3 regions of the Lysinibacillus sp. FSL L8-0126 genome follow, and region 2 is predicted to be linked to each of the others. Evidence: riboswitches for the same ligand, from Rfam matches in the RefSeq annotation. Region 2 holds a riboswitch; each other region holds the start of a gene.

Evidence for each region. Region 2 has a riboswitch for cobalamin ahead of MHI34_RS19415 (hypothetical protein). Riboswitches for the same ligand answer to the same signal wherever they lie in the genome.
Region 1: another riboswitch for cobalamin. It lies ahead of mmgD (citrate synthase); the one in region 2 lies ahead of MHI34_RS19415 (hypothetical protein).
Region 3: another riboswitch for cobalamin. It lies ahead of MHI34_RS04395 (ABC transporter substrate-binding protein); the one in region 2 lies ahead of MHI34_RS19415 (hypothetical protein).

What each region holds. Positions count from the first base shown of each region.
Region 1 is NZ_CP152028.1:3,851,981-3,860,017, forward strand. Features, by position in the region: gene MHI34_RS18620 (enoyl-CoA hydratase-related protein) at 1-565, opposite strand, end outside; gene MHI34_RS18625 (acyl-CoA dehydrogenase family protein) at 582-2,249, opposite strand; gene prpB (methylisocitrate lyase) at 2,294-3,208, opposite strand; gene prpD (2-methylcitrate dehydratase) at 3,383-4,816, opposite strand; gene mmgD (citrate synthase) at 4,915-6,036, opposite strand; cobalamin riboswitch at 6,229-6,424, opposite strand; gene MHI34_RS18645 (NUDIX hydrolase) at 6,673-7,146, shown strand; gene MHI34_RS18650 (hypothetical protein) at 7,202-7,483, opposite strand; gene MHI34_RS18655 (hypothetical protein) at 7,493-7,879, opposite strand; gene MHI34_RS18660 (DUF2089 domain-containing protein) at 7,893-8,037, opposite strand, start outside.
Region 2 is NZ_CP152028.1:4,024,417-4,032,453, forward strand. Features, by position in the region: gene MHI34_RS19405 (translation factor GTPase family protein) at 1-45, shown strand, start outside; gene MHI34_RS19410 (hypothetical protein) at 137-511, shown strand; gene MHI34_RS19415 (hypothetical protein) at 549-1,271, opposite strand; cobalamin riboswitch at 1,499-1,683, opposite strand; gene MHI34_RS19420 (GNAT family N-acetyltransferase) at 2,005-2,205, opposite strand; gene MHI34_RS19425 (8-oxo-dGTP diphosphatase) at 2,670-3,143, opposite strand; gene MHI34_RS19430 (PH domain-containing protein) at 3,361-3,741, opposite strand; gene MHI34_RS19435 (methyl-accepting chemotaxis protein) at 4,347-5,591, opposite strand; gene aspA (aspartate ammonia-lyase) at 5,766-7,184, opposite strand; gene MHI34_RS19445 (NAD(P)-dependent oxidoreductase) at 7,339-7,968, opposite strand.
Region 3 is NZ_CP152028.1:920,944-928,980, reverse strand. Features, by position in the region: gene argS (arginine--tRNA ligase) at 1-1,195, shown strand, start outside; gene MHI34_RS04410 (MerR family transcriptional regulator) at 1,444-1,833, shown strand; gene MHI34_RS04405 (long-chain-fatty-acid--CoA ligase) at 1,826-3,328, shown strand; gene MHI34_RS04400 (acyl-CoA dehydrogenase family protein) at 3,330-4,997, shown strand; cobalamin riboswitch at 5,055-5,237, shown strand; gene MHI34_RS04395 (ABC transporter substrate-binding protein) at 5,382-6,353, shown strand; gene MHI34_RS04390 (iron ABC transporter permease) at 6,350-7,351, shown strand; gene MHI34_RS04385 (adenosylcobinamide amidohydrolase) at 7,348-8,037, shown strand, end outside.

The DNA.
Region 1 (8,037 bases), 170 kb from region 2:
GAAGCTCATCTGGCTCCGTCACCACTTGAATAATACCTAGTTGTAGTGCTTCGTCAGCACTTAATTGCTGGCTTGTTAAAATTAATTGTAGAGCCTTTGCTTGCGTTGTTATTCTGCTCAGTCGTTGAGTGCCTCCGAATGTCGGCAGTAAGCCAAGCTTTAATTCTGGTAAACCAACAATGGCATTACTTGAAGCAATCCTGAAATGACAGCCTAACGCTAGCTCTAGTCCTCCTCCAAGGGCTGGCCCATTAATAGCAGCAATAACAGGCTTTTTCATGGCTTCAATTTCATCACATAGCGCTTGGCCTGCTTCAGCCATTTGTAATGCTCTATCCTGTTGCCCAAAGGCAGCAACAAATTCCTTTATATCTGCTCCCGCAGCAAAAAATCGTCCAGAGCTGGTCACAATGATGGCTCTCGTCTCTTCATCCTCAGCTAATTCTTTAAAAATGACACGAAGATGTTCAATAGAAGCTGATGACAACGTATTTGCTGGTGGATGATTTAAATGAATAAGTGTGATGGAACCTTCTTTACTAACATTGGCAAATGTATCAACCATGATTTTTCCCTCCTGTTTATGATAATGAACTGATCGATTTTGGATTGTTGATGATCCCTCTTGCAATCTCTCGCTTTTTCATAAAGAGATTCTGATGGAGTGGGATGTTTAAGCGCTGAATATGATCTAGCCTTGTTTTTCGCTTTTGTTCATTTGTTTCAGCAGCACAAATAATGTCGATTGTACTTTTTTCTATTTTACGATAGCCTTCCTGACAAAGAATATCTGTCATCAAATGCTTCATATTGTCACATGCGTTCTTTTCCGTCCGCAGTAAAGAAGCTTCCATAACATAAATATCTTTTACTATATCAGCTAGCAGACGCATATATTCCTGCTCTTGCTCCAATTGAATCTGTGCGTCAGCAATGACAGCGATGGCTATTTGCATTAAGTACTTGGAAAGACGGATGTATTGCTGATTCTTTTCTGCTGGTTGATATGCTACTGGAGCATTTTCGGTAGAGGTTGCTTGTGAATACTTCTTATATAATAGCTTCGCCATTGTTAAACGGTTGATTTCATTTGTTCCTTCAAAAATACGGCTAATTCTAGCGTCACGATATAAGCGTTCAACCTCGTAGTCTTGCATATAGCCATAGCCACCATGGATTTGTACAGCTTCATCTACAATTTCCCCAAGCACTTCTGAGCAATTGACTTTATTGAGTGCGCATTCCAGAGCGAAATCAGCTATTTTTTGAACCATTGACTCTTTATCCGTAACTTCCATCGCATCATCTATTTCTCCTGCTGTCCTGTATGCAGCACTTTCCGCCCCATAGATGGAGGTCGCCATATCCGCAAGTTTTTCCTGTATCATGGTAAAATGAACGATTGGCTGGTGAAATTGCTTCCGTTCCCTACCATATGTTACAGCTAACTGAAGTGCCTGTTTGGAAGTGCCGATGTTGGAGAAAGCTAGCTTTAAGCGTGCCATGTTCAATATATTCATCGCTACTTTATGGCCTTTTCCAACCTCGCCAAGAACATTTTCCCTCGGCACGACAACATCCTGTAAAATAAGCGTAGCAGTCGAGGAGCCTTTAATGCCCATTTTCTCCTCTTCTTGTCCAATAGATACACCGCTAAATGTACGTTCTACAATGAATGCAGTCATGCCTTCACTCGTTTTCGCAAAAACAACAAAGAGATCTGCTAGCTGTGCATTGGTAATCCATTGCTTTTCACCATTTATTACCCATGCAGAGCCGTCCTCGTTTAAAATGGCATTTGTTTTGGGATGTAGTGCATCTGAGCCTGCGTCTGGCTCCGTCAGAGCGTAGGCGCCAATCCATTCACCTGAAGCCAGCTTTGGTAGGTATTTCAGCTTTTGGGACGCATCGCCAAAATAGACATAGGGCAATGTGCCGACTCCTGCGTGAATATTGTAAGATACACTGAATGAGCTGCCATAGCCCATTCTTTCTGCAACTAACCCGGAAATTTTTTTATTAAGTTCTAGCCCTCCATAGGCCTCGGGTATTTCGATGGCTAGTAAACCAAGATCACCAGCTTTTTGAAATAACCGCCGAGTGATGTCATATTGATGCTGCTCAATAGCTGCCATATTAGTAGCGACATCTTGTTTGATGAACAGCTCTGCGGTTTTTGCTATGAGCCCTTCCTCCTCCTGAAAGTCCTCAGGTGTAAAAATGGTCATTTTGTTTTCTAATGTATCCATGCTAGTCCTCCTTGAAAGAAAGAGGAGAAAAGTAAACTTTTCTCCTACTTTATTTCCTCTTTAGGTAAGATGGTTTTCGCCAGTTCACTATCTAAATCTTCAAATTTGTAATAGGAAATGGTTTCATATAATTCACTTCTTGTTTGCATATCCTCAATAGCTTCTTTTTGAGTCCCTGTCTTTTTTATTAAGCCAAACACTTGCTCATAGGCTTTGGCTGCTACTCTCATCGATGTAACGGGATATATAACCATCGAATAGCCCATCTTTTCAAATTCCTTAGCCGTATAATACGGTGTTTGTCCAAATTCAGTCATATTGGCTAATAACGGAGCATCTAGCTCACTAGCAAAATGTTTAAATTCCTTTTCTGTTTGGAGAGCCTCTGGAAAAATGGCATCTGCCCCAGCTGCCACATAAGCTTTAGCTCTTAAAATAGCCTGCTCTAAACCTTCTACAGACCTTGCATCTGTGCGGGCAACAATTACTAACGTAGGAGCTATTTGTTTAATCATTTTTATTTTTTGTATCATTTCCTCTTGAGCAACGAGTGTTTTCCCATTCAAATGACCACATTTTTTGGGAAGATTTTGATCCTCTAGCTGTACAGCAGCTACTCCAGCCTCTACCATTTCACGAGCTGTGCGGGCAACATTTAAGACACCACCAAAGCCAGTATCGATATCCACTAGCAGCGGTAAATTAGTCGCACGAATAATTTCGCTCGCACGCTGTGCAACTTCATTTGAATAAATCATGCCTAAATCAGGTAAGCCTCTACTGGCAGTGTAGGCAGCGCCAGAAAGATATAATGCCTCAAAGCCAACTTTTTTAGCCATTAAGCCAGCCATTGCATCATGAGCTCCTGGGATTTGTAAAATCGTTGAACGAGTAATGAGTGTTCGAAATTGTTCAGCCAATTGTTTTTGTGCTATTGCTTCATTTACAATCCACGCCATCTATAAAAACCTCCTAATAATCAATGATGCCTCGGCATATTTACGTCCGAAAGTGGCTGTGATGCAGGTCAGTTAGCCGTTATCGCAAGGATGGGAGGATTTTAGGCTAACATCCTTTATTAACTCCTTCCCGATTCGTGACATTCGCCAGAGGCTTTAATTTCCTGAAAGAAGTTAAACAAATAAATTAACAAATTCATGAACAGCACTATTTTCAAGAAGTGCTTGATCAGCACAAACTTCATTAATCTTGCTGTATTGTTTTTGAGAATAATGGGTGCTAATGTTTTGCTGGAACTTATCGATGATTTGAGGGAATGCTTCCTCACGACGGAAACGGTGTCCTAAAGGATATTCACATTCAATAAGCTCAGATGATGTGCCATCTTTGTAATAAACTTGAACAGCATTGGCAATCGAACGTTTCTCAGGATCTAGGTAATCAATTGTATATTGGGGTTTTTCCACAACCACCATTTTATTTCTTAAATTATCGATACGTGGATCTGCAGCCACTTCATCTTCATAGTGGTCTGCTGTAATATCGCCATAGATAAGCCCTATTGCTGTAATGTATTGAAGACAGTGATCACGATCAGCTGGGTTATTAAGAGGTCCTTCCTTATCGATAATTCGTATAGCGGATTCATGGGTCGTAATTTGAATGCGTTCAATGTCCTGTAAACGATTTTTCACTTCATTGTGTAAATGAACGGCACATTCGGCAGCTGTTTGTGCATGGAATTCAGCTGGATAAGAAACTTTAAATAGAACATTTTCCATCACATAAGATGCTAGTGGTCTAGCAAGCTTTAATTCTTGCTTATTAAAGAGAACATCTTGGAAGCCCCAGCCAGGTGCAGATAAGGCCGTTGCATAGCCCATTTCGCCTTTCACAGCCATCATGGCTAAGTGTACTGCCCTGCTTGTTGCATCACCAGCAGCCCATGATTTTCTAGAACCCGTATTCGGTGCATGGCGATATGTTCGTAGGCTCGAATTATCAATCCAAGCATTTGATAAGGCGTTGACAATTTCCTGATGAGTGCCACCTAATGCCTTTGTCACAACAGCTGTTGTCGCAATTTTGACAAACAGTACATGGTCTAACCCAACACGATTTAAGCTATTTTCTAATGCGAGAATACCTTGTATTTCATGGGCCTGTATCATCATTTCTAATACGTCTTTCATTTTAAGTGGCTCTTTCCCTTCAGCAACAGACACGCGACTCAAATAATCAGCCACAGCTAATATGCCCCCTAAATTATCGGAAGGGTGTCCCCATTCAGCCGCAAGCCAAGTGTCGTTGTAATCCAGCCAACGAATCATACAACCGATATTAAAGGCACCTTTTACAGGATCAAGAACATAAGAAGTTCCAGGAACACGTGTACCATTGGGAACGACTGTGCCTGGTACTACTGGGCCAAGAAGTTTCGTGCATTCAGGATATTGTAAGGCCAAAATGCCACACCCTAATGTATCTAATAATACATAGCGTGCCGTTTCGTATGCTTCTTCACTTGTAATAGTTGTATTTACTACGTAATCCGCAATATCTGTAAGTAATTGATCTGTCTTAGATATGTCATTTGTTTTAATCATCTATATCTTCCTTTCAAGGCATGAATTTGATATACTAGTATGCTGATAGGCATTGGTCAGAATGCCCATCAGCTCTATGGCGAGTTGTTAAAACTTGATTATACCGACAATTCTTCAAGGTTATGACGCTCGCCAATATAATGGACACGAGGTCTAAATAATCGGTTATTGTCATGCTGCTCAATGACGTGAGCACATAAGCCAATCGTTCGTGAGCCAAAAAAGATAGGTGTATAGATTTCAATTGGCAAGCCAAGCATGTAGTATACTGGTGCTGCATAATAATCTAAATTTGGGTACAAGCTCTTTTCTTGTGCCATCACCTTCTCACCAGCTTCACACATGTGATATAAGCGATCATCCCCTTGTGCCAAACATAATTTATGCAAAGCCTCTTTCATAATTTGTGCTCTTGGGTCCATCTTTTTCATATAAACACGGTGACCAAAGCCCATAATCTTTTCTTTATTTTGCAGTTTATTTTTCAGCAAGGCTTCAAAGCCTGCTACTGTTTTGGCTTCTAGAAGCATGTACATGACTGCCTCGTTGGCCCCTCCATGTAAATTTCCTTTCAATGATGCGACAGCTCCAGTTAAAGCACCGTACAAATCAGATTGTGTAGAGGCAATAACACGAGCCGTAAACGTTGAATTTGGCATCTCATGCTCACTATATAAAACGAGAGACTGATCAAAAATTTCTTCTTCTAACGCCGTTGGTTTTCTACCAGTAATCATGTAATAAAAATTGGCGCTATAGGAAAGCTGACTATCTGGCTCCACAACATCTTGTCCGTTTAAGACACGATAGCTATTGGCTACGATGTTAGGCATACCGCCTAAAAGTCTATAAGCTCGCGTCAAGTTCATTTCAGTAGAACGATCATTGATGTGCTGATCAAAGCCTGCTAAAACAGAAATTCCAGTTCTCAGTCCATCCATCGCATGTGTTTCATTAGGCAAGAGCTTGAAGATTTGGAAGATCTCTTGCGGAACCTGATAATGTGCTTTTAATTTGTCCTGTAAGTCAGCCTGTTGCTCGGCAGTAGGAATTTCGCCATGCAGTAGCAAGTAGACAATGTCTAAATACGAATATCTTTGTGATAATTCAATCAAGTCGTAGCCTCGAATAACAATTTGACTTCCTACAGTGTCTAAAAAAGATAATTTTGTTTCAGCAGCAATGACCCCATCAAGACCTGGTGAATAAGTTAACTCCATTCAATGACAGCCCCTTTGTTTAATTATTCTTGTAAGCGTTACCATTCCAACACGAAAGAACAACAAAAAAACAACTTCTACCCCTTTTTAGAAGTTGTTAATCTACAAAAGCATGACAGACCAAATAACAGTGAATTTACAGGAATTCACAAAAATCATGCAGTAGCTAACACCTCCCTATCCTCGTAGGTCAATTGATGCTTATTTTGTGGCAGGTCTCCTGACTTATAATCAACACTTCAATAACACCTTCCCATTTTGACAAACAAAACAGTGGCCTTGTTATCGAGCTCCTAAATACAGTTGCGGGACAGTGTTGGACTCTCACCAACTTCCCTTTTAATCAAATGGAATGGACTCCATTTGAACCACCAAAATTTAGCATATTCAATTTGTCTATTTACCTTAACATAGAGTTTTCAAAACAATCAATATAGGTAAAATTCAGAAAAGACTGATTATAAAAAGCTATTTTTCATTTTTGATTGACTATTCTGCATTTTTGAGCATTATTTTGTACAAAAAAAGATTGTTCATCTATACCAATAACTCCATTTTCAAGGATTACAAGTGAAATAGAGGTCTTTATAATAAAAAAGGCGAATAGTTTTTTTATAATATAGAGGAGGAGCACATATGGGCTATATTTCAGAATTAAGGAAACACATCGGTAGTAGACCGATTATCAGTATCGGGGCGACAATTCTTGTAGTCAACGATGACAAGAAAATTCTCTTTCAACATCGTTCAGATACGTTGGATTGGGGATTACCTGGTGGCTCAATGGAACTGAATGAAACTGCTACCCGTGAACTTCATGAAGAAACAGGACTGGTAGCGAATGAATTGGACTTGATTGGTGTTTTTTCAGGGCCAAATTATTATTTTCAATATCCAAATGGGGATGAAATCTATACAGTTATTCATCTTTATAGTGCGAAAAATGTCAGTGATGTATTAGAGATGAGGGATGGTGAGAGTTTGAATCTTACCTATTTCAGTAAAAATGAGCTACCAGATCATCTTGAGAAAAGAACAAAAACACTCTTAGACAATCTAGAGGACAAATTGTGGAATTTAGATAGTTCTTTTGCAAAGAATTCTCTTTAAATAACAAAGAGCATGCTTTTTATGAAAACATGCTCCCATCTTAACTATTAGGTTATTACAGTCTAACCTTAACCTCTGTACCGTCTTGTGCCTTGACATCTACTAGCACGAGCCCTTTATAATTTTGTAGTTCCTTGATAATAGGCTTGAGCATTTCTTTGTCAATGAATGGAAAGGAAAAGTCGATTTTTTTTCTGTCGAAGTATGCCTTTGTCCATTTGTTGACACTTTGCTGAATCCATTTTGAAGTCAAAATGGAAAGAACAATGGTTAGCACAGCATATGGAACAGGAACGGTAAAACGAACGTCTTTTGCTTTCACTTTTACATGCATCATAAGTCGCCTCTACTCAATGAAAACTGAAACGGTATCTCCGTTTGCCGATTTTATGTCCACAATTTGTCCATCTAATTCATTTTCGATGGCTTCAAGAAGAAGATTGATATCGATATCTTTCACGTATTTTTCCGATTGCGGAATACTCGCAGCGATACTGTGTCCAGCCATTAACACAGCCTTGACAAGTTTTATAGGCAAATTCACAGTGACATTATCATTTTCAGTGGACACCACACGAACCTTTAACGTTTTATCTAAATACTTCGTTTTTTCCAGAAATTTATTACCTGACTCCTCTTTCTCTTGTAACACTTGAATCAGCTCTGACCCTTTATCAGCATCAATTTTTCCCTCTTGAATCATGGTTAACACTTTAGTAATTTCCTCTTTCATGTAGCATTCCTCCCTATTCGTCTTTTAAGAGCTTTATGGCCTCATCAGTTGTGATTTCGCCATTTTCCAACATGCTTACAATTTTTTTCTCGTCTACTTCATTTTTCTTCTTTTGGACATAGCCAAGGGATGAGATAATGTCATTTAGCTTGCCTCGC
Region 2 (8,037 bases):
TCTGTTCCTTGGCACGAAGCACAAGCAGCCATGCATTGTCTGTAAGTAGGTGATCCTGCCCGCGCGAAGCCGTTTGCTTGCGCGGGTGTTTACTTGCTTTGAGCGAGAATATTTACCCTGTTTGCGCGAGTATTCCTTGCTGGAGCGAGAGTATTTCATCTGTTTCCGCGAGTATTCGCTGCTCGAACGAGAGTATTTCATCTGCTTCCGCGAGTATTCGCTGCTCGAACGAGAGTATTTCATCTCCTTCCGCGAGTATTCGTTGCTCGAACGAGAGTATTTCATCTCCTTCCGCGAGTATTCGCTGCTTGAGCGAGAGTATTTCATCTCCTTCCGCGAGTATTCCTTGCTCGAACGAGAGTATTTCATCTCCTTCCGCGAGTATTCGCTGCTTGAGCGAGAGTATTTCATCTCCTTCCGCGAGTATTCCTTGCTCGAACGAGAGTATTTCATCTGCTTCCGCGAGTATTCGCTGCTCGAACGAGAGTATTTACCCCCTCCCTTCAAATAAATAAAAACAAGCCCTCCGTTTGATGGAGGGCTTGAGTTTATAATGCACCTACTGCTTTCTTTGTAGGACTGTGCACAAGGTATGCAGGCTCGACAATCACGTAGTCATGCGTGTTTGTGAAATCAACTAGCACTTTACCAGGATAACTTTTTAAAATTTGCAGTTGATCAATTAATTGCAGCAATAGCTCGTGACCGTTGCCACGTGGATGCCAGTTGAAATGGTAATCATTTAATGCCTGAACCGCTTCAATAAATTGGGCATATTCCTGCTGCACAAAGGCTATTAACTTATCATGTTGAGGCGCTAAATCGTGGATATATGTTTCATAAAAACGCATCACAATCGAGCATAATACATCATTGACACGCGCTGCACTTAAAACAGGCTTTGGCTCCAGTGACAGGCGGTCAAGGTTGGGCTTGGCACGTGTGGAATCAATGCGTGTAATTAAATGGTATGACTCCCCGTTAACCTCATAGACAATCGGGTTAGTCGGCATATACATCATAAAGCTATTGGTCTTCGTTTTCAGTTGATCGGTTACCGCTGCCTTCGCGAAAAGATGCCCGTCCACATCCCCATTTTGTATCCAAATAATTTCTTTATTATATAAAATTTGCTCAAAGAAGCGATCATTGCGGATCAGCTTCGTTGCTAATAATTGGTCAATCAATGATTCGACCGCCATTCTTGTTTTCGCTTTCTTGGCAACTTCTGTGCGTGGCTGCTTACAAATGGTCATATCTAAAGAAGTCATACATGCATCCCCTTTACGTACATAATGTCAAAACAAAAAGGATTTCCTACCATTTTTGAGGAAATCCTTCGCTTATCTTCGTTCATCACCCAATGCCAAACAAACCCTAAGTATGTGTAAATGAGCCCGATTGCGAACCCCTTCATTTACTTTGGGCGTTTGACGTACCGTGACGAACAGAGCATTCTGTTTTGTCAACATGCCACCTCCTATTCCTCGTAGGTTACTGGTGTGTACTCGTAATAGGCAGGTATCCTGACTCATGGTCATTGCCACTTTTCTCCTTCCCATCATTTGACAGTGGTTGCTGAAAAGTCGCTCACATTTACAGTTGCGGGACAGTGTCGGATTCGCACCGACTTCCCTTTTAAGCAAATTGCACGCAATTTACACCTATTACTACACGCTATTCAGTTGGTAAGGAAATTTGCGAAAATTCTCTATTCCTTAGCTAATCATTGTAAAGTATTGTATGTCCAAAGTCAATTTATGCTAAAAAATACTAATTATTTCAAAATAATTCCATGTAAAATGGATGCATAGAATACTAGGTTTTCCTCATGTCACACTGAGCATCACTTTAATTGCTTTCTGTAAAGTGATAATAAAGTTATTTCTAATCAAAAAATACAAAAATTATATTATTAAGAAGGCTCTTTAAAGTTGTTTAAATCTTGTTCAACTAGCCCCGTTAGTTCAACAACTTCCTGAAATCAATTCTTGTGTAGTTTTATTATAGGTAAGAGATAGGTTCGTAACCGTGTTTGCTAATTAACTTTATCATGTTGGGATTTTCTATCGAGTCAACACTCACAAATATTTCAGAATGTCCTAAACTCTTTGCAATATTTTCTCTATACCTCATTAAGTCTGAACCTATACCATTACCACGATAATCCTCTTTTACATATAGGTCACTTAATTTAGGAAGCAAAGTACCTTTTAATTTAAGAACTCCAAAACCTAATATAAGTGCGTCTTGATATTATTCCTTTTTTGCAAATTGCTTTAAATAATTCGTGAATAGATCTTTATTATTTCTACTATCATAAACCCGATAAGTCGTTTTCATTCGCTAATCTGATTATGTAGTTCATGGTTACTGCCACTTCCCTATTCTTTAATAAATCACTATTATAAAATTTCTTCTTCAACAATATGCACCGTTCGTTAAATAAACAAAAGGACGGTCAAGCACCTTTTATTTTAGAATTTTCTCTAGCTATTCTTAATCCCTCTCTACCATTTAGATATTGAAAGTTAAACTATTTAACAAAGTGGGTAAATTTAAGCCCCATTATTTATTCTTCACATATATATGTATTGAACTGACCTCGATGTTATTGAAAAGCGACTGCTCTATTGAACGATTGCCCCCTGTCAGTCCAATAACAAGTTTTAGGTGTGACGTATAGTAACTTTCCCTTCTTTATTTTCTTCGTGGTTCCATTCAACTTGAATCTCAAATGTTCCATCTTGAAAAAATAAAGGAAATCTTCTCCGTATCGATGGCTGCATAGGAAGTTTATATGCGTTCTCTATATCTACCCAAACCGCTTTCCCCTCTGGAGCATCTTTCAAGAGTTCACCCTCGAAATCCTTTGTTATGTAATTAAATATCATATATCTATCTTTTGCGACTGGATTAACATATTCATAAAGCCCTTTATAAATAAGGTTTCTAACTTCTAACCCCGTTTCTTCTTTTACTTCTCTGATAGCACTTTCTACAATACTTTCAGGAAATTCAACTTTACCACCCGGTGGAATAAAACCTTTGAAATTGTCGTGCTGTCTATCCAGAAGTAAAACCTTCTCTTCACTTTGAATCATACACACCGTCCATATTTTATAATTAATAGAATTACTCATAATTCACTCCATCTTTTTTAAATAAATATTACCATATATGTGTCCTTCTTAGTTAAACAACTTCATTATCTCTTAACACCTTCTCTACATTATGTGCCTGTTTCGTAATCGGAACTGGAATCCCTTACACCCTTCACAAGGTATTTCCTCATCTTTATCATCCTTTCTTTGCACAACAAAAAAGCCTCGCATAAATGCGGGCTTTTAGTACCATACATTACGTCCCCAAAACATACTGCGCTAAAACACTTTGCACTTTGTAAATATTCGTCGCCTTGTTGAAGTTTTTTTGAATCGGTAACGAACTACCTGACACCCATATTTTGAGCTCTGCATCTAAATCAAATGTCCCGGCTGTTTCTACTGAAAAATGAACGATATTTTTATAGGGGATGGAATGATATTCGGTTTTCTTGCCAGTCACCCCTTGCTTATCGATAAGGATTAATCGTTTATTCGTAAAAATAAACGTGTCTCTTATAATTTTATAGGCATTTTTGATTGTTTCGTTTGGAATCAATAAATCACGGACCTCCTCCTGTAATTTTTCTAAATTCACCTCGCTCGCATTGCCGATTAATCCATCAAATAAGCCCATCTCCTGGCCCCTTTCATTGTCATTTATTTAATGTATTACAAAGAAGATAGCGCTACGACAGGAAATAATGGTTTTATTGAGTCTATAAAGGCGAAGCATTGCACGTAATCATAGGCTCTCTACTAGCTATTGTTTAGGCTGTGATGAAGAGAGGGCAAGCTAGTTAAGGTTAGCATCTCTTTTGGTAAGGTAAATAGCGATTTTTTTAAAGAGGATGGGAATGAAGAATCACTCAAATTATTCCAAGAAGCGATGGCAACAGCTGTCAAAAATGAAGGTGTTGTCAATATGGTGTAAATAGAGGATACGGCTAGAAACAAATATGGCTATCACCTTTGGTAAGGTGAAAAAGGACAAATCAGTAGCTGAATGTAGGTTAAGGTTACGCATACAATCTACGTGATCTCTAAGGATTTCACTAAGAAATTAATTACGTTGGTCCGCCAATAAAAAACACTTCCCATTCTAATGACAGGAAGTGCATTTCAAATTACTTATCTATCGCCTGAAACCACCTTTGTGCATAGCTATCTGTGGAGGCAAAATCATCTTGTTCTTAGCTAGCTATTCAGGGCTAAAAAACCTTGAAAATATGTTTTTCTTGCTTAAACCTGAAATTGATTTGTTAGCTTTTGTAAATTATCAGCTTGTACGCTTAAATCCTGTGTCACATGATTGACAGCTTGCATTGAGGCTGTTTGCTCATCCATTGAATGTAAAACAGCCTCTGTATAATACGATAGCTTACCCATACCATTAGCAATCGTTGTCACAGAGGAAGCTACTTCATTGGCACTGCTAGAAAGCTGTTCAGCTGTTGTTGAAATATCCTCAAGCTGGCTCGTCATTTGACTAACATGCTGTGAAATCGTGCCAAAGGATTTTGTTGCCTCATCAATGACATAGACACCCTGCTGAACATTTTTTAAATCCTCCTCCACTGAGGATGCTACCTGTTTCGTGTCAGTTTCAATGCCCACTACTAAGTCCACGATTTGTGCAGCAGAATGCTTGGATTGCTCTGCTAATTGACGCACTTCCTCTGCCACAACTGCGAAGCCTTTCCCATGTTCTCCAGCTCGAGCTGCTTCAATGGCGGCATTCAATGCCAATAAATTCGTTTGGTCCGTAATAGCTGTAATCATCTCAGTCATCGATTTAATATCTGTCATTTTATTGGATAATTGCTGCATGAGTCCGCTCGTTTTTTCGGTTGAAGAAGAAATAAATTTCATTTGTTCCTTCGCCACATGTAAAATATTCGCTCCATTTCCTGCAATCTCATTGGCATCTTTTGCATGATCAAACACATCCTGAGTGGCTTCCGTAATTCGTCCGATTCCATCGACAGTTTCTTGCATAGCATTAGCACTATCATTGGCAGATTGTGCCGCTTGCTTCAAGCCCTCTGACGTTTTCTCCATTTGTTGATCGACTTCTTCCACAGCTACCGTAATTTCATTCGTACTTGCGGATAATTCTTCGATGCTTGCTGATAAATCTGTAGAGCTGTGCGCAATTTTTTGTGTCATTGTGCGTAATTGTTCCTGCATCTCTAAAAAGGATTGCGCTAGCTGAGAAATCTCACTCTTGTCACGAACCTCGATGACAACTGTATCTAATTGGCCTGCCGTAATACCCTGTGCAGCCTCTGTTAATTGTTTGATAGGCTGTATCACTTTGTAATGAACATATACGGTGTAAGCTAATGTAATGGCTATTCCTACGATGGTTAATACAGTCGAAAGCCATTCTAATGTCGTTACATTGGCTAAATCAATAAAGAGAATAATAATCATTAAGACATTTAAAACTGCAAAGCCAAGTAAACTCTTTTTTCGTAAACTCATTCCAAATTCCCCCAACTAAAATATGTCTTCCATACCATTATTATAGTTGAAAAATCCTAAAAATCATAAGGATACGCTCTCTTTTATAAGAACAAAGACACAAGCCTATTGATGACTGCATAAAAAAAGACTATAGACAGCTCGTAAAGCATGTCTACAGTCTTGATGTTGGAATTATTTTAAATTCATGATACTAGAGCCAGCAATACCTGGGTGTGTCATTTCATATGGATCTAATATTAAGTCTAATTGTTCGTTTGTTAAGACACCTTCTTCAATGCAAAGCTCACGAATAGAACGACCTGTTAGAATTGCTTCACGCGCAAGACGTGCTGCTACTTCATAGCCAATATGTGGGTTGACAGCCGTTAGTACCCCTACACTTTTCTCTACATATTCTTTCATGCGTTCTTCATTTGCTTCGATGTCTTTTAAGCAATTTTCCGTAAACGCACGGAAAACATTATTCATAATGCTAATGGACTGAATTAAGTTAAACACTAAAACAGGCTCCATTACGTTTAATTCTAATTGTCCAGCTTCAGATGCTAGTGAAATCGTATGGTCATTACCAATCACTTGGAAGGCAACTTGGTTCAGTACCTCTGGCATAACTGGGTTGACTTTACCTGGCATAATCGAAGATCCTGGTTGACGAGCTGGTAAAAGGATTTCTCCTAAGCCTGCACGAGGACCTGAAGCCATTAAACGTAAGTCATTAGCGATTTTAGACATATTAATCATACAGATTTTTAAAGCGCCTGATACTTCTGTATAAGCATCTGTATTTTGTGTTGCATCCACTAAATGTGTCGCACCTTTTAATGGTAAACCAGAAATTTCAGCAAGATGCTCATCAACGGATTTAATGTAATCTGGGAAGGCATTTAAACCTGTTCCAACAGCCGTTGCACCCATGTTCACGTCATATAAATTTGGACGTGTTTGACGAATGCGTACGATATCACGGTTAATCACGCGGCAATAAGCTTCAAACTCTTGTCCTAAGCGAATTGGCACGGCATCCTGTAAATGCGTACGACCCATTTTAATGACATGTGCAAATTGCTCTGCTTTTTGATGGAAAACCGATTGCATATAATCCATCGTTACTAATAATTCATCTATTAAATTTAAAACAGCGATATGAATAGCTGTTGGGAACGCATCATTTGTTGATTGGGACATATTAACATGACTGTTTGGGCTTACTGTGTGATAGTCACCTTTTTCTTTCCCTAAGATTTCTAGGGCACGGTTGGCGATGACTTCATTAGCATTCATATTGATGGATGTACCTGCTCCACCTTGGATTGGGTCTACAAGAAATTCTGCATCCCATTTGCCATCAATTACTTCTTGTGCTGCTTCGACAATTGCCTCACCAATTTCTTTTGATAATAGGTGTACTTCCATATTACTTAAAGCCGCTGCTTTCTTCACAATCCCCATCGCCTTAATAAGTGAAGAGTGAATTGTGTAGCCTGTAATTGGGAAGTTTTCCGTTGCACGTAATGTTTGAATTCCGTAATAAGCCTCTGCTGGTAATACGCGCTCACCTAAAAAATCTTTTTCTATACGTTGTGTTGACATCATTGTCGTCTCCTTTTATGTAATACTCACACTTGATAGTAGCTAATAAAAGTCGTATTGTAAACAGTCATTTTTCTGTAAACGAAAAAAATCCTTCAAAAAAGCAAAGAAATCGCTAAAAACCGAGCGCATTTCCTACGCTCGGTTGCCTTTATTATTTATTCGATGTCACTGTAAAACGGCTATTTACATGCTGTGGATTTTCTAATTCATCTACGACAGCAACCGCATAATCAGCATAGCTGACATAGCTTTCACCCGCGTCATTGACTAATAAATGGTCAACACCTGCTGTGTAGTGACCTGTACGTGGTCCTTCTGGATCAAAAAATGCTGATGGACTGATAAATGTCCACGTAATAGAGGATTGTTGTAAATCCTCTAGATTTTGTCCTTGATTTTGCGCTGTCGCTAAGTACATTGCTGGGAAATCTGGTGTTTCCATCACACGCACTTTTTTCTCTGGGTCCACAAATAAACTACCTGCACCACCTACAACAACTAATTTTGTAGCAATCCCTTTGAAAATCGAAATCAAATGACGGCCCACTTTTACATGTAACTGTTCTTGTCCTGCTGGCGCACCAAATGCATTCACAACGACATCAAAGCCCTTCACATCTTCTGCTGTTATATCCAAGACATCTTTTTCAAGCACTGGAATAGCGGCTGTCACTTTAGCTGCTGAACGAACGATAGCTGTTACGTCATGACCTCGTTGTAACGCTTCCTCTACTATTTTTTGTCCCGCTTTCCCTGTTGCACCAATTATGGCAATTTTCATTATTTATTCCTCCTCGATTTTAGTTGTAACTATTTTGGTTACAGGTTGGATACAAAAAGACCATCTCCG
Region 3 (8,037 bases), 1.6 Mb from region 2:
GGCTGGTTACAGCGTCTCTCGTGAATATTATATTAATGATGCGGGCAATCAAATTAATAACCTAGCTTACTCATTAGAAGCACGCTATAAACAAGCACTAGGTATGGAAGCGGAGATGCCAGAAGACGGCTATCATGGGCAAGATATTATTGATATTGCGGGTAAATTAGCGGAGGAGCATGGTGAAGCTATTTTAGCAAAATCAGAGGATGAACGTTTTGCATTCTTCCGTCAACACGGTTTAGCCTTAGAATTAGATAAATTAAAAACAGACTTAGCAAACTTCCGCGTGAACTTTAATGTCTGGTATTCTGAAACGTCTCTATATGAAAACGGTAAAATCGAAGTAGCGTTAGATAAATTAAAAGCAAATGGTCATGTCTTTGAAGAAGATGGTGCTACTTGGTTCCGCTCTACAACATTTGGTGATGATAAAGACCGTGTGTTAATTAAAAATGATGGTTCGTTCACATACTTAACGCCAGATATTGCTTACCACGAAGACAAAATTGTCCGTGGTTTCGATAAATTAATCAATATTTGGGGAGCCGACCACCACGGTTATATTCCACGTATGAAAGCAGCTATTCAGGCCCTTGGCTATGATCGTGATACATTAGAAGTAGAAGTTATTCAAATGGTTCAGCTTTATAAAAACGGTGAAAAATTCAAAATGTCTAAACGGACAGGGAACGCGGTAACAATGCGTGAGCTTGTAGAAGAGGTTGGCCTTGATGCAGTACGATACTTCTTCGTGAAAACTGCAGGCGATTCTCATATGGACTTTGACCTTGATCTTGCTGTATCACAATCCAATGAAAACCCAGTGTACTATGCACAATATGCACATGCTCGTATTTCATCTATTTTACGCTCGGCAAATGAGCAAGGATTTGCTGCAGCAACAGATCATCTTAATCTGTTAACAGCAGAAAAAGAAATTGATTTACTGAAAAAGATTGGCGATTTCCCGAGAGTGGTAGCAGAAGCGGCGAAACACCGTACACCACACCGAATCGCTAACTATATTCAAGAGACAGCAGCAACATTCCATAGCTTTTACAATGCAGAAAAAGTATTGGATGCTTCCAACAAGGAGTTAACAGAGGCTCGTTTAGCATTGATTACAGCTGTACGCACAACAATTGCTAATGCACTACGTTTAATCGGCGTATCTGCACCAGAAAAAATGTAATACTTTTTAAGCCCCTAACATGACGAATGTTAGGGGTTTTTTAGTGGATAGAAGGCCAAAAATGGGCGATAACATTCTAAAAGTGGTTGAAAAAACAGTAAATGTGAGAGATAAAAAGGCATAAGGAACGGATAGCACTAAAAATTAGCTGTTTCAAACTTAATTTTTCTGTTAATTTCGAAAATTTTGTTGAAGTTTACGTCAACGTCAATGATATACTGTTGACAATAAGGAAAGGGGAGATGGTTTTGAAGACGATTCAGGAGGTAGCAAAGGAATTCAATGTATCTACTCGCACAATTCGTTATTATGAAGAACTTGGTCTTCTTCGTCCCGATCGCTCATCTACCAATCAACGAACCTTTTCAAAAAAAGAATTGGCGAAGCTCAAGCTTATTTTCAGAGGCAAGCGTTACGGGTTCTCACTAGAGGAAATCAAAGAGATGGTTTTACTTTTTGATTTTGATCGCTCAGGTATTCAGCAATTAGAGCGGACAGTAGAGTATGGAGAACAAAAAATTCAAGAGATTGAGAGTAAAATTGCTGAGCTGACGCAAATGAAACAGGAATTACAGCAAATGCAAGGCATGTTTAGTGAAAAATTAGCTACTTTAAAGGGAGAGATGCATGATGAATAGTTCCAGTTTGTTAGCACGAAATGCCCGTAAGTATCCAAAAAATGAAGCCATTATTTGTCATGGCAGAAGAGTGACCTATCGTGATTTAGATGAACAAGTAACACGTTTTAGTCATGCTTTGCTAGAGCAAGGAGTAAGTCAGGATGATAAGGTTTTAATCTTTATGCCGAACGTTTTAGAGTTTGTTGTAAGCTATTTTGCTATTCAGCGTATCGGGGCAATCGTTGTTCCAGTCAATGCGAAATTTACATTGCAGGAAGTAGAGTATGTGGCACAGCATGCCGAAGCGAAGGCGATTGTTGTTCATGAGGCGATTTTTGCCGCAGTGGAACAACTAGCTGCTGTACCATTAAAAATTAAAACCGGCCAAGAAAAAGCAGGTTGGCAGCATTACGAAACAATGCTTCAAAATGCGAGCACACAAACAATTGATTGCCAGCTACAAGAAGATGACCCTTCGACTATTTTGTATACATCTGGTACGACAGGAAAACCAAAGGGTGTGTTATTTAGCTACCGTAATATTTTAACAGTGGCACAAATGATTGCTGTTGAAATGGAAGTGAAACCTGAAAGCCGTATATTGCTCATGATGCCATTAACTCATTCAGCACCATTGCATTTATTTTTAATGGCGGGCGTATTTGTAGGGTCAACAAGCGTATTAACACCAACCTTTACACCAGACCTTTTTATCGATGCCATTGAGCAGGAAAAAACGACGCATTTCTTTGGAGCGCCTGTTGCTTATTTATTAACGGCTCAGATGCCGAGGCTACAAACGGCTGATTTGTCTTCCATGAAGTGGTGGGTATATGGTGGAGCACCATTATCTCAAAATGAGGTTCGCTTCATTCAACAGGCATTCCGAACAACTAATTTAACCTGTGTTTATGGATTAACAGAGGCGGGTCCGAGTGGCTCACTGTTATTTGGCAAGGAGCATGAAACGAAGGCTGGGAGTATTGGCCAACGGGCGCCACTTGGCACAGAGCTTCGTATTGTCAATGACAATGGAGAAGATGTAAATGTGGGCGAAGTAGGAGAAATTGTCTTATTTGGTGAGGGTAATATGCTTGGCTACTTCAAGGATGAAATAGCAACCAAGGCTGCTTACATTGATGGGTGGTTAAAAACAGGAGATCTGGCTCGGATGGATGAGGACGGCTTTATTTGGATTGTGGATCGCAAAAAAGATGTCATTATTTCAGGTGGTGTCAATATTTATCCGAAGGAAATTGAAGATTGCCTATTAAGCTTTGAAGGGATATTTGAAGTTGCTGTCATTGGTATACCACATCCGCAATGGGGGGAAACCGTGAAGGCTGTATATGCTACGAAACAAGACATAGATGAGGATGCATTGAAAACTTATTTAGAGGAACGGCTTGCGAAGTATAAACTACCACGTATTTTCGAAAAAGTGGAAGCGCTACCACGCAATGCTTCAGGCAAAATTTTAAAACAATCCTTGAAAGGACAAGAGGTGAGATAGCATGAAGGTTTTACAGCAGGAAGAAATGCGTGCAACAAACTTTTTTACAGAGGAAGAAACGCTTCAAAAAGTGTTAGAAATGATGTTAGATAAAGAGTTTTTGTCTTATGCACACAAAGAACTGACAGATTTCGGTGAGTTATGTGCAGGTGATATTGACGTAAGGGCAAAACATACTGATCGGCAGGGAGAGCCCCGCCTTGAACGGTATAATGCTTATGGAGAAGAGGTATCAGAGGTTTGGGTGAATGACGGTTACAAAAAAACAATTGAAGAGACATATAATACGGGAATTGTTGGCTATGTGCACAAAGAAATTCCACAGTTAGGTCACAAAGGGAATTATGTCTATAGCTTTGCACAAGGTTATTTACTATCTCATGCAGAGCCCGGTTTTTATTGTCCCGTGACTTTGACGATGGCTACGGCTTATCTATTAGATCATTATGCTGATGAGGATGTAAAGCAGCGTTTCTTGCCACATGTTTGTGCAACAGGAGAGACGGAGCTATACGAAGGGGCAACATTTTTAACAGAACGTCAAGGAGGGTCAGACGTTGGGGCGAATGTTGTGGAGGCCAGAAAAGTAGGCAATGAGTACCGTCTCTATGGAGAAAAATACTTCGCATCCAATGCAGGTATGTGTGGCGTAGCAATGGTGTTGGCACGTTTAGAAGGCGCACAAGCAGGCTCTAAAGGGTTAACATTATTTGCAGTTCCATGGAATAATGAAGATGGTACGGCCAATCATCTTCGTATTCGTCGATTGAAAGATAAATTAGGCGTTCGAGCAGTCCCATCGGGCGAGGTAGAGTTTGATGGTGCCCTTGCTTATATTGTAGGGGAACAAAATAAAGGGATTTATTACATGCTAGAAGCACTAAATCTTTCAAGAATTTGTAATGCAGTCGCATCGATTGGTATTATGCGTCGAGGCTTTTTAGAGGCAAAGCATTATGTGACCAATCGATATGCATTTGGCAAGCCCTTAACACAATACCCAATGATCCAGGATACATTAGGGAAGTTTGCTGCTAAGCTGCATGTGGAAGTAGCGACAGTATTTGATCTTATTCAATTATACGATAAAGTGACAAGTGGGCAGGGAACACAACAAGATCTCATTATGAATCGTTTATATATTGCCATTATGAAAAAGGAAACGGCAGAGCAAGCCGTTCATTATGCTAGTGAAGCGATTGAATTACATGGTGGTAATGGCTATATTGAAGACTTTGTGACACCACGCTTACTAAGGGATGCACAAGTATTGACGGTATGGGAGGGGACGGCAAATATTTTGGCTTTAGAACTTATTCGTTTAGTGGATAAATTCCATGCACATGAACTGTTTGTCCGTGAAATGGAGACAAGGCTAGAGAAGCTAGCGGATAGTCCACTAGTGCGAATTGTGGAAGAGCAGTTGGTAAATCTTGCGGCTACACTACAAATTTTTAGCGCTTTAGATGAAGCAACTAAAACTTTTGAAGCAAAAGATATAGCGAAAAAGATGGGCCATCTTTATGAAAGTGTTGTAGCGGTGGAATGGGCACTAAAATTTGGCGGGAAGTACGAAAAGCTAGCGGATATCTATTTAGAGCAAACGTGGTCATTGCGACAAATAGGTGCACAAATGAAAACCGTACAATATTTTTCTGAAATTGTATAATTGCCAAGGAGTCGTCTGGAATGGAGGCGACTTCTTTTATTTTCATGTATAATGAAATCAACTGAATATTATAAAGGTTCTTTACTTAAGTAAAGTGAAAAGGGAAGTCGGTGTAATTCCGATGCGGTCCCGCCACTGTAAGTGTGAGTTTTTTCAAATAATGCCACTGAAGATTTCGGGAAGGCTTGAAAAACGCAATAAGCACGAGCCAGGAGACCTGCCTTTATAGTATAGACATGACAGCCTACGAGGATAGGGTGGTGGATTTTGTATCAGTTTTTTGGTGCGATTTTGACCCCTCATCATTCGAAGATGAGGGGTCTTATTTTGATGGAGAAAATATTTCTAACCAATTGACGCACGGATCAACAAAGGAGGATTCATATGAAGAAATTTTGGAAAATAGGATTATCAGCATTTTTAGCAGTAGGTTTGTTAGCAGCATGCGGGCAAGAAGCCAAAAATGACAAGCCAGTAGCTACGGAGCAGCAAACACAGCAAGAGACTCCACAGGTGGATGAAGCAACATTCCCAATGACCATAACAGATGCCATTGGCAAGGATGTTACACTTGAAGCACCGCCTGAAAAAATTGTTTCTCTTATTCCAAGTAACACAGAGATATTATTTGAACTTGGTTTAAATGATGAAATAGTTGGGGTGACAGACAATGATGATTATCCACCAGAAGTCGCTGAAAAGGATAAAGTTGGGGGCATGGAGTACAATATTGAAAAAATTATTGCCTTAAAGCCAGATATCGTGTTTTCGCATGAATCTAGCATGTCCCTTTCAGAAGCGGCGATTGAACAGCTTGAGTCAGCAGGTTTGAAAGTATTTGTTGTAAAAAATGCACAAGACTTTAATGAAACTTACACAACGATTGAGCTGCTTGGTCGTGCAACAGGGAAATTACCAGAGGCTGAAAAAATTATTGCTAATATGAAGGAAAAAGTGGAAGATGTTCTGACAAAAGTAAAGGATGTCGAACCCAAAAAAGTGCTAGTCGAAGCATCGGATGAACCTACTATTTATACGGCGGGTAATGGCACATTTATGAATGCTATGCTGGACATGATTCATGCAGAAAACGTAGCGGCAGATGCGAAGGATTGGTATGAAATTAGTTCAGAACAAATTATTGCGAAAAACCCAGATGTCATCGTTGTGACATATCATTATGTACCAGATATTTTAACAAAAATACCACAACGTGCTGGTTTCGATACTGTTAATGCCGTGAAAAATAAGGCAATCGTTCAAGTAGATGAAAGTACAACAAGTCGTCAAGGTCCTCGTTTAGGAGAAGGTCTTGAAGAATTAGCAAAAGCTATTTATCCAGAGGTATTTAAGTGAAAAAAATAGCACTAGCCTATGTACTAACATGTACGCTTCTTGTCATTAGTATCTGGTGTGGCGTAGCGATAGGCTCAGTTCATATTCCGTTAGAAGTTTTATGGAATCAAGCAGTTGATGAAACGGCTGCTAATATCTTTTGGAAAATCCGTCTGCCACGCGTGTTGTTAGCGGGACTAGTGGGAGCTTCTCTGGCCATTGCTGGAGCAGCTTTCCAAGGGTTGTTAAAAAATCCATTGGCAGATCCATATACATTAGGCGTTTCATCGGGGGCATCTGTTGGTGCTGTTATTACGATCTTTTTTAGTATATCTATACCGGTCGTAGGCTTGTATGCCCTACCCACTTTTAGTATGATAGGCGCAATCATCACGATGGTAGTGGTCATGAGCTTCGCTAGAATGGTAGACCGTTCATTGAAGATGGAAACGTTAATTTTAACAGGTGTTATTTTTAGCTCATTTCTAGGTTCTCTCATTTCATTAATGATCGCTTTATCTGGAGAAGAGCTACGCCAAGTAATTGGCTGGTTACTAGGTTCTGTGTCAATGCGTGGATGGCCATATGTCCAAATGATCACGCCATTTGTTATTGTTGGTTCCATTATGCTTTGGACGCAAAGACGAGAGCTAAATGTTTTGTTATATGGTGAAGAGCGCGCGAAGCATTTAGGTGTCAATGTAAAACGTAGTAAGTATTTGATTTTAGCGGGTGGCTCCATGTTAACGGGAGCTGCTGTAGCGGTTTCTGGCACAATTGGCTTTGTAGGATTAGTTGTACCGCATATGACAAGGATGATTTGGGGTTCTGACCACCGTCATTTATTGCCATTATCGTTTTTCAATGGCGCAACTTTACTCATTGTTTGCGATTTAGTAGCACGAACAATTATTGTGCCAAGAGAGCTACCTATTGGTGTTATTACGGCGTTTATTGGTGCACCTGTTTTCTCCTATATTTTTTATAAGCAACGAAGAAGTAAGGGGGTACGGGCATGATTATTGTCGAACATCTATCAGGTGGTTATGAAGATGTACCAATCGTCAAGGACATTAGTTTTACTGTGGAAAAAGGGAAAATTCTTGGTATTCTGGGACCGAATGGTAGTGGGAAATCTACATTATTAAAGGTAATGAGTGGGATATTACCAGCTACTGCTGGAACAATCACAATTGATGGACAAAATATCCTTTCTTATAATGCCCGTGCTTTGGCGCAAAAGATGGCTGTACTACCACAGCTTCATGCAAATGCTTTCTCAAACAGTGTAAGGGAGGCCATTTCACTAGGGCGCTACCCCCATCAAACAGGTTTTTTCTCAAGTTGGTCTGAACAGGATGAACAGGCTGTTCAGCATGCCATGCTGCAAACAGGTGTGAAACGCTATGAGCACACCCCGTTAGAATTTTTATCGGGTGGTGAACAACAAAGAGTATTTGTTGCCCAGGCATTAGCGCAAACAGCAGAAATTCTACTGCTGGATGAGCCAACCAATCATCTAGACATTGCACATCAACGGCAAATCTTAGATATGGTCAGGAAGGAAGCTGTGGAGTGTGGTTTAACGGTCGTTATGGTACTACATGATATGAATTTAGCCTCTCTCTATTGTGATGAATTATTGCTTATGGAGGGTGGGCAAATGAGAGCACTTGGAGTACCGCATGAAGTATTAATAGCCTCC